2 regions of the Anaerotignum propionicum DSM 1682 genome follow, and region 1 is predicted to be linked to the other one. Evidence: riboswitches for the same ligand, from Rfam matches in the RefSeq annotation. Region 1 holds a riboswitch; the other holds the start of a gene.

Region 1 (8,191 bases):
ACAGCTTCATCAGAAACCTTCAATACGATTTCCTGTTGTTCCGGGTTCAGCTTTTCAAATTTTTCCTTACTCATCAGAATCAGATAAGGGGAGTAAATATGCTTTGTGTATGTATAGAATTTTTGTACTTCACAGAACTTTGTCTGCCATGTTAACTCCGCACCAATTATCCTGACCATCTACTGTGTGCTGCTGTAAGGCAGTAAACAATTCTGTAAATGCCATAGGTGTAGGGTTTGCTCCATAGCTCTTCCACTGCGCCAACTGTAATTCGTTCTCCATAATACGGATTTTCAACCCTTTCAGGTCGGAAACCTTTTCAACCTTTCTATCAGAGGTTGTTAAGGTACGGAAGGAGTTTTCCTGGAACTGTAAAAGCTTAAATCCTTTATCTTCAAGACCTGCAGCAAGGGTATCCCCTAAAACGCCGTCAAGCACTTCATAAACTTGTTGCTTATTATCATATAACCAGGGAATATCTAAACAGAAAATATCATTACTAAAAGATGCTACTGTTGCATTTGTAGCCAATACGATATCATAATTCCCAAATTGACAGCCTTCCAATAATTCACGCTCGCTGCCTAAAACGTTGTCAGTATAAATATCACAACTTAATGCACCGTCGCTTTCCTGCTCAAGACGCATTTTAAAATACTTAGCTGCGTCGATTGTTGCAGGTGCATTACCTAACGCATAAATAAAACGATAGCAATCAGGCTTCAGTTCTACGCCTGAATCAAAATTATCAGGCTCAACCTTTGCTTCCACAAAACCCGTGGGCGTTGCAGGAGTTTTAGAGTCACCTGTTTTTGTATCCTGAGGCTTTTCCCCACATGCAGTGAGTCCTAGCGCCATAACTGTTGCCAATGCAGCAGCTATCCCTCTTTTCAACATAGATTTCCCTCCTAAATATTGAACAGTTTCCGGTTTTCTCTCCCCAAAAACAAAAAAAAGCGTTTTTGGAATCATCTTTTGTTGTACTTACTATGTAGTCCCGGCCGAGGATACAAGATGATTACTTCACAAAAAAACTTCTTTTTAAAACAATTAATCATCTTTTTCTATTATAAATATTCATTTTTTTGTAGTCAATCCGTAATAAAGACGAATAAAAGTCTCTAAAACGGTAATTTCAAATCGTATTTTCATGATATTTTACTGAAATTTTAATCTTTATACCATATTTATACTCTAATCTAATATTATTGCACAAAAATCAAGGTCTTATTTTGTCATCTAATAAATTTATAATAACTAATAAATGTTGTATTTTTAAAAATAAATGTCTTATTTTTTGGTTTTTTTTGGCGATTTTAAAAAAACCCTTATTTTTTCATGTTTTCGGGAGAAAAAGTAGATTTTTTTTCGTTTCTGATGTATACTCTTTTATGGGGAAAAGATGAAAATGAAGTAACTTAATCATGAACGTGAGGACGGGGAACGATTGTGGAGGAGAAGAACGCACAAACATTAGAAAGCAAAAAAAGCACATTGGCAAATCAAATTTACCAAGATCTAAAAAACAGCATCACAAAAAAAGGGTATTCACCCGGGGAAAAATTGAATATTAAAGAATTGGCGAGAAAGTATAACGTGAGTGACACACCTGTGAAGCAGGCACTGCAACGTTTGGCCGATGAGAAAATGGTAATCAACATACCCAATAAAGGTATGAGCGTGCGTGCGCTAACCCCTCATGAGCTAAATGACATATTTGATATGCGCTTGATGATGGATACCTTTTTTACCAAGGATATTATTTCAACCTTGAACTATAATGATAGTCTGCGTCAGCAGCTGGTTGATAACCTTGAAGCACAAAAAAAATTTGTTCAGGCTAGTGAATCCTCTCTTCATCCGGAAAGATATTTTTCTATGGATCTAGAATTTCACACGCTATTTCTAACTGCGTCGGGAAATCAAAAGGCCGTTGATGTTTTCATCAACTTACAGCCCTTTACCTACGCAACGGGTACATACCTGAATCAGCCCCATTATCGGGACTGCGAATGCGTTGCTGAGCATGAGGAGATATTGAAAGCGGCCTTTGCTGCAGATTTGGATGGGTTAAATCGTGCAGTGAAAACCCACATCGAAAATTCCAGACGTGCTTTACAGCTAATTTTTAAGGTTAATCAAATGGTTTTAGCAAATGAATAAAAATTTGTATTAAATCTTCTGCTGTAAAAAACAAAAGGCCGTACAATAAGATGTCTCTTATGTGCGACCTTTCTTCATTATATATATGTTAATTTCATAACATACTATTAACCAAGCATTGTTACAACTTTGTCTGCCTCACCGCGTTCCTTTTTCTTAGACTAAAAGGTCACTCTTTTACCACAGTTTCTTTTTCAGAATTTTGGTCACGATAAATCATCTTCTTATGCTTTTACAACACTTTCCAAATTCTGTTTCATTTCTGATGTGGCTTTTCGAATATCCTCTGCCGCAAATATTGCTGAAACCACAGCAACACCGTCAATGCCCGTTCCCCCAAGCTCCGCCACATTATGATTGCTGATTCCGCCAATGGCAACAACGGGTATCTCCACCGCCGCGCAAATCGCCTTTAGCTCCTCAAAGGTTACATCCGCAGCATCCAATTTGGTAGAGGTCTGAAACATAGCCCCAACGCCCAAATAGTCAGCACCTCTCTCTTGGGCAAGAAGAGCTTCCTCCACAGTACGGGTGGATACACCGATGATTTTATCCTTTCCCAACTTTTCACGAACACTGCCAGCCTCCATATCACTCTGCCCCACATGGATACCATCAGCATTAACGGCTAAAGCCACCTCAATATTATCATTAATCACGAAAGGAACGTTATATTTTTTACAAACTTTTTTCACTTCCTGAGCCTGCTCCAGAAACTCCTCAAAAGAAGCGTCTTTTTCCCTAAGTTGCACAAAGGTAGCACCGCCCAGCAAAGCTTTCTCCACATCCTCTGCAAGCTTTCTTCCATGTAACCAAGCGCGGTCAGTTACTGCATATAATAACAAGCTTTCACGATCTAACTTCAATTTTCATTCCCTCCTCTAAAATCTCATCAGTCAGATTACTCATTGCATCAATAATATAGGTGCGATAGGATGAGGTACCATTTAATTTTGATTCCTTTAATCTTTTCAATGCGATTTCACCGCAAAGCCCCATTGCCACTACCGCTGCTGCTGCAGCATCCAATAAATGATTGGAATTTGCCACACAGTACGCTGCTACTACACCGCTGAGCATACAACCAGTCCCCGTTATTTTGGACATCAAAGGATTCCCGTTACGAATTGCATATGCCTTTTCGCCATCAGCAACAATATCAATTGCCCCAGTCATTGCAATCACTGCACCTGTTTTCCCACTGAGCAGTTTGGCAAACTGAACCATCTCATCCAAATTCTCCTCTGTTACACGATCAGCAATGTCCGCATCTACTCCTTTAGTTGTGCCTTCTTTACTCCAAAGAGCCTTCAGCTCCGAAACATTCCCTCGTATTACAGAAAACCGCACCTCTTCCAAAAGACGGATTGCCGTATCCGTACGTAATTTCGATGCACCGGCACCTACAGGGTCCAAAACAGTAACATGTCCCAGCTCATTGGCTCTTTTCCCTGCTAAAAGCATTGATTCAATGGTACGGGCATTTAACGTACCAATATTGATATTTAGGCCTCCGCAAATACTTGTAATTTCTGCCGCTTCCCCTGCGTCATCTGCCATAATAGGAGAACCACCACAAGCCAATAAAATATTAGCTACGTCATTTACTGTAACGTAGTTGGTGATATTATGCACAAGTGGCATAGTTTCCCTTACATTCTGAATTAAATTCTTCTCCATCGCTATTCCTCCTAAAAAATTCATCGGATTTTCCAGTGGAACCCTTCGTAAAATTGATTATGGTTTTATTGATAACGGACAGTGCTGGGAAAGATATTTTTTCCGTAGAAAATTCCCAAAATAGGCTTTGTCATACCAAGAAAACAGGGCATCTCAATACCTCTTGGTTTTATAAAACCTCTGTTTTCCCTATGTACTTAAATTCAATTTATTCACACCCATATGTCCGTTAAAAAAAGACACTCCCCACGGGAGTGTCTTCATAAACGAAGTATGTCCCTACGTTGGCATTATCCAAATCAGGTTTACGGTCGAAGTATCGGTACTTCCTCTCAGCCTGCCTACAAGCTCCCATTTTCAAATAACGGAATTGCTTCCTATTTTTTAGAATATCACAGGGGTATCCCGTTGTCAAACGCTTTGTTTTCCTCGTCTATTTTTCAACAATTTTTTCTGAACTTTTACAAAAACCTTCTCGCTTATAATCGGTTCATGAGTATTTTTCACAATAATCCAGCTTTCCTTGGGAAGCTCCATGGTTTTTTTGGATTTATAACTAATTTTTTGTTCTCTCCCCTGCACCATATGTCCCAGATAAACAGGGTTTTTTAATATTTTTCTTACTGTGCCAGCCCCCCATTGATTACAAGCTTCTCTACCTAAATCCTGACCCCTTTTTTGCTTTCCCTGAGAGGGAGTGGGGATATTTTCAAGGGTCAACTGATCCGCTATTTTTTTGCAGGATAACCCAGACAAATACAACTTTGCTATATATCGCACCACATTGGCTTCCGCCTCCAAAACAACCAAATGATGGCGGTCGGAAGCATCCTTTTCATAACCATAGGGTGCATAATTACCCAGAAACTGCCCCAATTCCATTTTTCTTCTAAGTACAGAGCGAATATTTTCTGAAAGCTCCTCACAATACCATTCATTTACTAAGCTGTTAATTTGCCTAGCCTTTTTATTCTCTTTTTTTGATGTATCAACTCCATCCACTACCGTAACAAAACGGATACCCCACAAGGGAAAGCGTTCATGCAAATAGATCTCCGCCGTAGCCGCACTGCGGGTAAAGCGTGATTGGGTTTTACAGAGGATTATCTCAAACTTCTTATTCTTCGCATCCTGAATCAAGCGGCAAAAGGCTGGGCGATCCTCCCGTAAGCCTGAATAATCCTCGTCCTCATAAACATCGTAAATTTCCCAGCCATTTTTTTGGGCATAAGCAATGAGCAGTATCCGTTGGTTTCTTATGCTTTCGCTTTCTTCCCCCGTTCCATCCTCTACGGAGAGACGGCAATATAAGGCTGCCTTGGGCATCACTCCGCCCCCTCAATCTTTCTTACTATCAATATATACCCTATGGGTATTCACATATCCCAAAAAATATAGAATTTAACTGGAGTAAACGCAACTTAAGGTAACAGTTACTCTTTTTAAAACTATGGATATGCCTCTGGCAATGGGCAAGGGAATCAGGCAAACATTATTACGAATAAAACCCTGCCGTTTCATTCTTAATCATTGGAAACTATGCGAAAAAAAGATTTTATATTTACAAATAGGTCTATATAACCCCTAAAGACAGGTAAGTGCCATCTGTTAATAGCTTGTAGCAAATAATAAAACACCCGCAGCAAAATGCTGCGGGAAGAAATTTTCTTATAGCGAAATATTTATTATTTTTCAACTCTTTAATCCAAATCTTTAAATATATACTTGTTACAGTTTGGACAGCAGCTATCTTCGGCAATCTTCTTTCTGCTATTGAGTGACTTTTTACAATGGGGACACTTATAATACTTGGTTTCCAAAACAAACGTAAACACTGCCAACGCAACTGCGAAAAAATAATTATGCAAAAAAACAAAACTCATGGCGGCAACGGCTAATAATAAGATATAAATTTTTTGAAATCTTTTATAATTTGCCAATAACGTCTGTCCCTTTTCAGATATTTTCACAAAAGTCCCCCCAATTTTAAATTTCTTTTCTCCTTTATTTTATCCCAACTAAGATATAAAAGCAACAGAAAAGATACGTGACCCATGTCACGGGTATCGCCTGTGGCAGTGGTACCCTTTCCAACGGCCGCTACAGGGGAATTGCACCTGAGGCTTATATTATTTCCCTAAAAATTCTTGACAGCAACGGCCAAGGCAGTTCCTCCCATGCTGTTGCCGCATTAAGATGGATAATGGACAATGCTGCAAAATATAATATAAGAGTAGTAAATTTATCCATCGGTTCCAACGACAGGAAGGTGAATCAGCCTTTGAAGGAGAGCGTTGAAGTTCTCTGGCGTAGAGGAATTGTTGTAGTGGCCGCGGCAGGCAATCCTGATGGACGCAGAGGCTATCAGCCTCCGCCACCCATCAGCCCCATGGTAATTACCGTGGGGACCTGGGAAGATCGTGATTATTTTACGCGACATAAGCCTTTTTCCCTTTTTACCAAGGAGTCATCCAATCTGCCGGATATCTGGGCCCCCGGAGAAAACATTGTTTCTGTTCTCTCCCCCGATTATAAGTTCAGCATGCCCAACCGCAGCCGGGAAAATATTATTTATCCCAATTATATCAGTATGAGTGGTGCCTCTATGGCCACCCCCTTGGTAAGCGGAGCAGCTTCTTTGCTGTTAGAACGATTCCCTTATGTCAGACCCAACGAAATTAAAGCGGCCCTAATGAAAATAGCAGCCGAAAATGGGGGACTGTTGGATCAAAGTACCTGTCTGAACCAAACAGGAAAGGTGGTTTTTATTTAATGGAACGAAATTTGATTTACGAATTGACAAAAACACTTCAGCAAACAGATGGTCTGGAAAAAGACTTTCTGGCGATGTCTACATCCTTACGAGAAGCAATTGAGAAAAACTACATTCAGAAAATCCAGTTAGCTGCCGGCGACCAAAAATCATTTACTGTGGAACATCCACCAAAAGAAGTTACCCTTCTAAGAGCAATTGCACCCTTTCTGGATGAAGGTGGGCGTGGGCAAATCCGTGATATCTGTCGTTCTTTGCTTTTTATTAATTCCTTGCAGGGGGTAAATCAAAGCGTTACCAGCTTAACCCAAGAAGGCGGCCTCCTTGCGGCTAGAAGTGCTGACGGAAGTACAGATGCAACAGGGGAAAATTTAAATCCTCAAGCAGCTAAAATTGCCGGGCTTTTGATGTCAATTGCTTTAATGGATAAATTTTGAGGCAATCAAAACCCTAAATTACTGCTTCAAAAAACTTCTTTCTAGAGCATTAGCACCAAAAAAAGTCGAAAATCCAATGGATTTTCAAAAACTGCTTCACAGAATTTTTTTCTGTATAAGCAAAACAAAAAACCGATTGCTGAGCATTCTTTATGCATAGCAATCGGTTTTTTTACAATTCCTGATTAATGACAAACATATTCATTTTCTTTATTTGTTTCAAATCTTCCTTCGTCATAACCAATTGTTCTCTCATTTCCTCATTTTCTACCATCACATCAAGGGATAGTAAAAATTTAAATGCCACCGGCAAAATCGGCTGGGTGGAAAGCCCCGAAAACATCCCTACCAATCGGCGATCATGGGTGAAAGAATTGATGGCATACATAAAAACTTGTTCTACCTTGTTATTCTGATTTTCAAAATTAAAATTGGTAAATGCATCAAATTTACGCATGGTACCATGATAAAGGAATTTGCAGTTGTAATAATTGCTGTAATCCTCTACATCTGCATAAAAATTTGCTTTATAAATTCCATTTTCCCCTGCGCCTTGCACTTCTATTATATTTTTGACAATGCGTCCTCTTCTGCCATCATAAAAATACAAGTAATATTTTGTTTTCCCCGTTTTCCGCTTGACCAAGGCATCCCCATCAGTCTCTTCAGAAGTTGTGACATTTTCATAATCAACAAGCTGATTTACAGAAATATTTAAGGCATCTGCGATAGAAAACAGCGTTTCAATATCAATAGAAATTTCCCCATTCTCATATTTAGAAACCGTTGCTTTGCTTTTGTGAATCATTTCTGCAAAGACCTCAATTGTTAATTTCTTGAGCTTTCTGTAAAGCCTGATCCGTTTACCCACATGGATACTGACTTCTTTCATAATTCCCTCCTATTATTGTTGCTATATTCTATGAAAGTATATTTTGCGCAAATTTAAGTCTGTAATGCTGATAGTATTCTTCAATTTTGATGAAACTCCTTTGCAGTTTGTAGTTGTTTTTTTAAAAATACCCATTAAACACGGAATCGTCCTTAACACAAAGACAATTCCTGTTTTCTGACGTTTGTTTTGAAAAAAGAACACCCTATATTCAATCATTTGATTCTAGAAACATTGAATTTTCCA
Region 2 (8,191 bases), 1.5 Mb from region 1:
AGTTCTAACTATGATTGTTATTCCTTGTGCCTATGCCCTGATTGCCACTAGGCGAGCAGAACAAAAATAATTTCAAAGTTTCAAAAAAGTTGGGTAAGATTATATAAAAAGGCTTTGCTTATTCTGTTATGAACAAAGCCTTTTTTGCATTCACAGAAAGTTATCTTAAGCTGGGATTCTAGTAGAGGACTCTTGTGAAATCTTTTCTTACTTAATCGGAATAAAGAATAATAAGCAGAGAGTGATTGCTCTCTGCTTATTATTATACATCTACATCCAGATTGCCCAGTCGCCATAATCAAACGTACCACTTCCGTGGTGCAGCTTTCCCTCTGCTTTTAGCTTTCTCAAAGCATCTCTCATACGAATTATAATTTCAGGCTGAATGTCCAGTGTATGATGTGCCGGAAACACCTTTTCAACGGAAAGGCTTGAAATACTTTCGAGAGAACAAAGATAGGCCTGTGGATCTGTGGAAGGATAGTAAGCAAACAAGGTGTCCTTATAGATTAAATCCCCTGTAAAGAGATAGCCTCTTGCCGCCTCATAAAAACAAATATGCCCAGGGGAATGTCCGGGAGTATGGATTATCTCAATGCTTCTGCCTCCCAGGTCTATAACTTCATTACCATATAATACTTTTGTGGGCTCACCTTGGAAAAATTCATAAGTACCCACATCATATCCTTCGGGCGGGTCACAGCGATCTAATACCATTTCACGTATTGTGTCCATGGATAAAGGAAATCCTCCTCTCAACCAGACGAGTTCTTCTTCGTGGGCATAAAAATCCGGGAAATATTTGTGTCCACCGATATGATCCCAATGGATATGCGTTGCAACTGCCGTTATAGGTTTATCCGTCAACAGTTTCACTACATCATAAATATTAGAAATACCAAGTCCTGTGTCAATGAGCAAACTGCGGTCTTCTCCGTTTAGTAAGTAACAGTGTGTTTCCTCCCAGTGACGATATTCACTGATTATGTACGTAGCGTTATCGATTTTATCTATTGTAAACCAGTCTTCCTCCATTTCCACCCTTCTTTCATTAATTTCAAATTATTCTATCCACTTAAATCACCTAAAGTGAATTAAGCCATTCCATAAGTATACTACCAAGTAATTCGAAAAGAAAGGAAAATCTTGTAAAAAAGTATTTTGAGTTCATGCATGTTCAGGAAGCAGATCTTTTAAACTTATGCAGAAGTATTTAATTAACTGTATGATCTAATCTTATTCAACCACCAGGATATGTAATGAAAAATCATTGACTGCTATTGCAAGATGCAGGCAGAAGCGGTCTTGGAAGGCCTTGTCTGATTTCTCTGCCCCAAGCTGGGAAAATTGTGTGGGAGAGTGATGAATCAAAGGGAACAGGGATTTTGTTTCTCTTTTTTTATATAAACCTATAAGATTTTACGAATTGCTGCCATGCAACGTTCTACTGCTTTGTCAATTTCATCTTCATTGATAATCAGAGGAGGATTGAAATATAGCACATTTCCAAGGGGGCGCAACAGCAAACCTTCTTGGAGTGCAGATTTATAAATTTGATATCCAATGCGTAGACGGGGATCAAACCCGATTTTTTTTTTGTCTGTAACAAGCTCTATAGCATTGATAAGACCAATATTGCGAATTTCGCCTACATTAGGATGATCCATAAGGTTTTCCCATAGCTTTTGATGCAAATATTTTCCCCGAATAGCTGCTTTTTCCAGAACATTATCTTCTTTCAGAACTTTTTGCACTGCCAATGCCGCACTGCACCCCAGGGGATTCCCACTGTAGGTGTGACTGTGCATAAATGCTTTTCCTTCGTTGTAGTCTGCATAAAAAGCATCATAGATTTTGTTGGTGGTGATGGTAATAGCCATTGGTAAATATCCGCCGGTAAGCCCTTTGGATAAACACATGATATCCGGTGTGATTTGGGCATAATCACAGGCAAACATTTTTCCCGTTCTGCCAAAGCCTGTGGCGATCTCATCAACAATGAGCAAAACATCATATTGCTTACAGAGGGTATCCAGTTTTTTAAGATATATGGGAGGGTAGATGCGCATGCCCGCACTGCCTTGCAGCAATGGTTCAATGATGATTGCACAAGTTTCCTCAGCATACTGTTCAAAGGCTTTTTCAGCATGTTCAAAGCACTCGGCACCACAGGTATTGCGGCATTTACCGTAGGAACAACGGTAGCAATCCGGTGCTTCAATATGAATGGTATCCATCAGCATGGGTTTGTAGATACTGGCGTATAGATCCATACTGCCCACAGATAGGGCACCAATTGTTTCTCCATGATACCCTTCGGATAAACACATAAATCTTTTTTTTCTCGGTTTTCCTGTCTGATGCATATACTGAAAAGCCATTTTAAGAGCGCATTCCACGGAAGCAGAACCATTGTCGGAAAAATTGAATTTCGTCAATCCTTTTGGAATAATATCACTGAGTTCCTCGCAGAGTGATATTGCTGGCCCATGGGAAAAGTTTGCAAATATGACATGTTCTAGTTTATCAAGTTGTTTTTTGATGCTGTCATTGATTTTTTCATTACAGTGCCCCAGCAGATTGCACCACCAAGAGCTGACGATGTCTATATATTCCTTGCCATCTACATCATACAGATAGATACCTTTACCACGATCAATGATGATTGGAGGAAGTGCTTCATAATCCTTCATTTGAGAGCAGGGATGCCAAATATATTTGAGGTCTTTTTTAGCTAAGTCCATTTTTACTTCTCCTTAAAAATTTCGGATAACATAGTTGGATCTATCGTCAGTTCTTCATCATTTGGTGCAACCAAAGAGATAACTGTCAATCCAGTGAGTGCTTCAATCATTTTTATGTTGTCCTTTTGTAGTATAGTGCCGGTATAATGATTCATAATAATTCCTTTTATGCCGATATTTTTTTGACGCATGTATTCAACGGTAAGGACAACGGCATTGATGGTTCCCAGTCCCGCATTTGCAACAATCAGCGTGTCAAGTTCAAGGTTTTTGATGATATCTTCTAGAAAAATGTGTGCCTCATCATCATAACGGATGGGACAAACGATACCTCCACTTCCTTCAACGACTACATAATCGTACTTTTCGCTAACATGAATGAAATCCCTCTTTATCTGATTAAGCTCCACAGGATTTCCTTTAAGCTTTGAAGCAAGATGGGGAGAAACAGCATCTTTGTACAAATAGGATACAAGGGTTTCGGGCTCTTGACCTATTTGTGCCAGGTCATTGACATAGCCTGCATCGCTTTCGGAGATGTTTTTGGCTCCGCTAAGCACACCCTTATAATAGCCAGTGTTCATACCCATATCCCGCATTTTTTTAATCAAAAGTGCTGCAACATAGGTTTTTCCGATATCTGTTCCTGTTCCTGTAATGAAAATACCTTTACCCATTCCAGCGCACCACCTTATATCCAAGGTTTTGCAGCATTTTCATATCAGAGGATATTGAAATTCCTGCTGTGGTCAGCATATCTCCGGAAATGGCAGCGTTTCCACCGGAAAGGAAACAACTTTCTCCTTTGTCTGCCAAAAGACCACGTCCACCGGCAAGGCGAATAGATGCTTTTGGAAACAAAAACCGATAAACTGCAACAATGCGGCACATGTCGTCATTTGTTAATGGGGGATTATTTTCAAAGGGTGTACCGGGGATTGGGTTCAGCAGATTAATGGGAATGGAGTTTACACCCAGTTCCCTCAAAGTCAGTGCCATATCAACGCGGTCTTCTGCAGTTTCGCCCAAACCCATAATTCCACCGCTGCAAACCTCAAGCCCCACCCTTTGGGCAGCTTGGATAGAGGCGATTTTTTCATCATAACTATGGGTGGAGCAAACATTTGGAAAATATCTACGGGAGGTCTCCAAATTGTTATGTATACGTGTGACCCCTGCCTCCTTCAGTTTTTGAAATTGGCTTTCCTTGAGAAGCCCAAGAGAGGCGCAGACGGAAATTTTAGTTTGTTTTCCAATGATATGCACGCTTTCGCACAGGGAATCTAGCTCTGCATCATTCAGTGCCTTTCCGGATGTAACGATGGAATATCGCAGAACTCCGTTTATATCATTGTATTTTGCCTCAGTCAAAAGGGTATCTGTACTCAACATAGAGTATGACTGAATCTTTGTGTGATAGTGGGCGGACTGGGCGCAAAATTTACAGTCCTCTGAACAACGACCGCTTTTTCCATTGATAATGGTGCAAATATCAAAGGCAGAACCACAAAAATGAATGCGAATCTCATTTGCGGCTTGGCACAACTCTTCCAGTGGAGCATCATAGAGAGCCAGTGCTTCTTTTTTGGTTATGAGAGAGTTATTGAACACCTTTTCCTTTAATTCTGAAATGTACTCCATTTTATACCTCCAATTTTAGATTATGTAAAACAGGGATTAGCCTTTTGGCCAATATTGCAGCTAGAATGCAAAGCACGATGTCCCCCGGAACTGCAAGAAGGAAACAATATAGAAACAGAGGCCATAGGCCAATACCTGTACCTAGATAAAATGTGCTTATCAACCAATAATAAGCCATTCCAAAAAGATAAACGATAAAAAGACCTATAAAGTTAGCGATAAGCAGCCTTTTAAACGAAGGGATGGGGGAGTCTCTCCCAACCTTTCCGATAACAAGCGTACTGACGCAAAAACCAATTAAATATCCGAAGCTGGGTTTGAGAATATAAGCCAAACCGCCACCCTCTGCGAATATGGGCAGTCCCAAAAGACCCAGAATGATGTAAAGAAGGACGCTGATAGAACCGCGTTTTCCCCCTAATAATAGCCCCGCCAGCATTGTAAAGAGGAATTGTAGCGTGAATGGTACCATGGGAACTGGGATACGTATGAATGCCCCAATGGCAGTCAGAGATGTGAAAATGGCACACAGAATCATAGATTTTATTGAGAACTGTTTTTTTATCATTAAGATGCTCCTTCAAATTTTTTATGATGCTAGTCAATTTCTCTACGTAATTCAGATTTCAACGTTGAAATTTTTCATTTCTTTCTATGGAGAAATTAGATTGGTGATTTGGGTGACGCAGCTACCTCTTGCAAAAGTTAGTTATTGGAAAAAGTATAATAAGAACAGTTGCTATTGTCAACTTAATGAATTAAAAAGGTTTACAATAAATTTTGTAGTCTATGCTGAGAGATTTCACATATAGGATGATGTTAACTCAATTAGATGACATGAAAAACAATTTGGTTTATAGATTCATTAAATCTGGATTCTGAAATATCTGTGAAAACTCCGAAAGTTGTGGCCTTTCAAATTTTCTCGTCACTCCAACGAATGTTTCTTTCTTTTATCTAAGGTTGGTGGTACATAAGGTGAAATGGTTTTCGTTGTATTCACCAACTTTCATCAGAAATTATTATGAAATAAAAAAATTTAATATTTTTCTTGCGAAATGCTATATATCGTAGTATTATTGTGAATAACAATTAAATAAGGGGAGCTTGAGGGTGTTTACATCCAAACAGGCTGAGAGGAAGGTATGACCTTCGACCCATTAACCTGATTTGGATAATGCCAACGTAGGGACGACTGAGTTTAAATTTTATGGGAAGTTGCCAATCAGGTAACTTCCCATTTTTAATTTATTTTTATTAAGGAGGTTTTAAGCCATGGTAAAAATCAATGGAACATTCCATGAAGTTGTAGGAAAGACTCTGATGGAGTATTTGTCTACGACAAGCTATGATTCCAAACGGATTGCCGTTGAAAGAAATGGTGAAATCGTTCCCAAAGGGAGTTATGGCACAGTTGAGTTAAAAAAGGGTGATGTGATTGAAGTTGTTAGTTTTGTAGGAGGTGGTTGAATTGAACGGCATTCCAACAAAGGATGAAATGCGGCAGGCTCTTGATAATCGAAATGGAAGGAACCTGCAGGATAAATTTGCAAGAGCAACCGTTGCAATCTGTGGGCTTGGAGGACTTGGCTCAAATATCGCCGTCTCTCTTGCTCGTGCAGGGGTGGGTAAGCTGATTTTGATTGATTTTGATGAAGTGGATATTACCAACCTTCACCGCCAGCAATATAAAGCATCTCAAATTGGGTGTTTCAAAACCAAAGCCCTTGCTGACAATTTAAAGGAAATTTCGCCGTATCTTGCTATTACAACCTATACCCAACGAATTGACGAAAATAATTTTCAGGAGTTATTGCAGGGGGCAGATATCATTTGCGAAGCCTTTGATGTAGCCGAAGCAAAAGCTCTGTTGGTAAACGGTGTGCTGGAAAAGATGCCGGAGAAATATCTGATTGCAGCTTCCGGAATGGCTGGGATTGATTCAGCAAATAACATTCATACAAGAAGGGTAACAAACTGTTTTTATCTCTGCGGAGATGAAGTCAGCGATGTGGCTGATAATATTGGACTTTTTTCCTCCCGTGTTATGTTATGTGCCGCACATCAGGCTCATATGGTTCTGCGTATTCTTGGAGGAAAATTTGAAGTTTAAAATTGAGAAAGAAGGTATACATAATGCAATCAAACGATAAACTGACCATCGGAGGTAAGGCGTTTCAATCCAGATTCATTCTGGGTTCCGGCAAGTATTCTTTAAATTTAATCGAAGCGGCTGTAAAAGATGCCGGTGCGGAAATCATTACCCTTGCCGTTCGCCGTGCCAACACCAAGGAACAGGAAAATATCTTAGACTTCATTCCGGAGGGCGTTACGCTATTGCCCAATACCTCGGGAGCTAGAAATGCCCAGGAAGCGGTGCGTATTGCCAGACTTGCAAGAGAACTGGGATGTGGAAATTTTGTGAAAATCGAAATTATGCGAGACTCCAAATATCTGTTGCCCGATAATCAGGAGACAATCAAGGCCACAGAGATTCTTGCAAAAGAAGGATTTGTGGTTATGCCTTATATGTATCCGGATTTAAATGTAGCAAGAGATTTGGTGAATGCCGGTGCTGCTTCCATTATGCCCTTGGGTTCGCCCATTGGCTCCAACAAAGGACTTGTAACAAAAGAGTTTATTCAGATTCTAATTGAAGAAATTGACCTTCCCATCATTGTTGACGCTGGCATAGGCAGACCCTCTCAGGCTTGCGAGGCAATGGAAATGGGCGCCGCTGCAATTATGGCGAATACTGCCCTTGCCACAGCGGGTAATCTCCCCATGATGGCATCTGCATTTCGACAGGCAATCGAAGCAGGACGCAAGGCGTATCTCTCCGGTCTTGGCAGAGTCCTTGTACGAGGGGCATCTCCTTCCGATCCACTGACGGGTTTCCTACATAACTAGGAGGTAATTTTATGGAAAATCAATTTTTTGTAGATTCAGAGCATTTGTCTGAATCTGCCCTTGAAAAGAAACATTTGTTGGAAACTGATCCATCTTATCGTAAAAACCACATGGAGTATTTACCCGGGATGGAGCAAATTCAGTCCGACATCTGCAAAGATGTTATGACTCAGATGCATTCCTATGATTACACCCAATATACTGCATTTGATGTAAAAACGGCGCTAGAGCATGAGACTTGCTCCCTGGATGATTTCAAGGCTTTGCTATCCCCAGCGGCAGAGCCATTCCTTGAGGAGTTAGCTCAAAAAGCAAGACTGGAAAGCAGCAAGCATTTTGGTAATACAGTGTATCTTTTTACGCCACTTTATGTTGCAAATTATTGCGAGAACTATTGTGTTTATTGCGGTTTCAACTGCTACAATCACATCAAACGAGTAAAATTGACTATGGAGCAGATTGAGCATGAGATGAAGGTGATTGCAGAAAGTGGGATGGAGGAAATTCTGATTCTTACTGGGGAAAGTCGTAGTCAGAGTGATGTGGCCTATATTGGTGAGGCATGCAAATTGGCACGAAAATTTTTCCGTATGGTTGGGCTGGAAATCTATCCCGTTAATACTGACGAATATAGATATCTTCATCAATGTGGCGCTGACTACGTGACTGTGTTTCAGGAAACCTATGACCCAGAGAAATACGAAACCATTCATCTTTGTGGGCATAAGCGTGTTTGGCCATATCGTTTTGATGCCCAAGAACGTGCCCTTAGAGGGGGTATGCGGGGCGTGGGATTCTCTGCTTTGCTGGGTCTTTCGGATTTTAGAAAGGATGCCCTTGCCAGCGCACTTCATGTGTATTATTTACAAAGAAAATATCCTCAGGCAGAGATGTCT

Evidence for each region. Region 1 has a riboswitch for thiamine pyrophosphate ahead of thiM (hydroxyethylthiazole kinase). Riboswitches for the same ligand answer to the same signal wherever they lie in the genome.
Region 2: another riboswitch for thiamine pyrophosphate. It lies ahead of thiS (sulfur carrier protein ThiS); the one in region 1 lies ahead of thiM (hydroxyethylthiazole kinase).

What each region holds. Positions count from the first base shown of each region.
Region 1 covers NZ_CP014223.1:132,397-140,587, reverse strand. Annotated here, with positions in the region: gene CPRO_RS15875 (TRAP transporter substrate-binding protein) at 1-179, opposite strand, end outside; gene dctP (TRAP transporter substrate-binding protein DctP) at 130-897, opposite strand; gene CPRO_RS00620 (GntR family transcriptional regulator) at 1,450-2,163, shown strand; gene thiE (thiamine phosphate synthase) at 2,388-3,029, opposite strand; gene thiM (hydroxyethylthiazole kinase) at 3,013-3,843, opposite strand; TPP riboswitch at 4,102-4,208, opposite strand; gene CPRO_RS00605 (recombinase family protein) at 4,255-5,169, opposite strand; gene CPRO_RS00600 (hypothetical protein) at 5,544-5,813, opposite strand; gene CPRO_RS00595 (S8 family serine peptidase) at 5,891-6,616, shown strand; gene CPRO_RS00590 (hypothetical protein) at 6,616-7,053, shown strand; gene CPRO_RS00585 (helix-turn-helix domain-containing protein) at 7,226-7,945, opposite strand.
Region 2 covers NZ_CP014223.1:1,649,128-1,657,318, reverse strand. Annotated here, with positions in the region: gene CPRO_RS07795 (efflux RND transporter permease subunit) at 1-70, shown strand, start outside; gene CPRO_RS07790 (MBL fold metallo-hydrolase) at 271-1,035, opposite strand; gene bioA (adenosylmethionine--8-amino-7-oxononanoate transaminase) at 1,410-2,744, opposite strand; gene bioD (dethiobiotin synthase) at 2,747-3,421, opposite strand; gene bioB (biotin synthase BioB) at 3,414-4,385, opposite strand; gene CPRO_RS07770 (biotin transporter BioY) at 4,387-4,953, opposite strand; TPP riboswitch at 5,475-5,595, shown strand; gene thiS (sulfur carrier protein ThiS) at 5,661-5,855, shown strand; gene thiF (thiamine biosynthesis protein ThiF) at 5,848-6,498, shown strand; gene CPRO_RS07755 (thiazole synthase) at 6,522-7,295, shown strand; gene thiH (2-iminoacetate synthase ThiH) at 7,307-8,191, shown strand, end outside.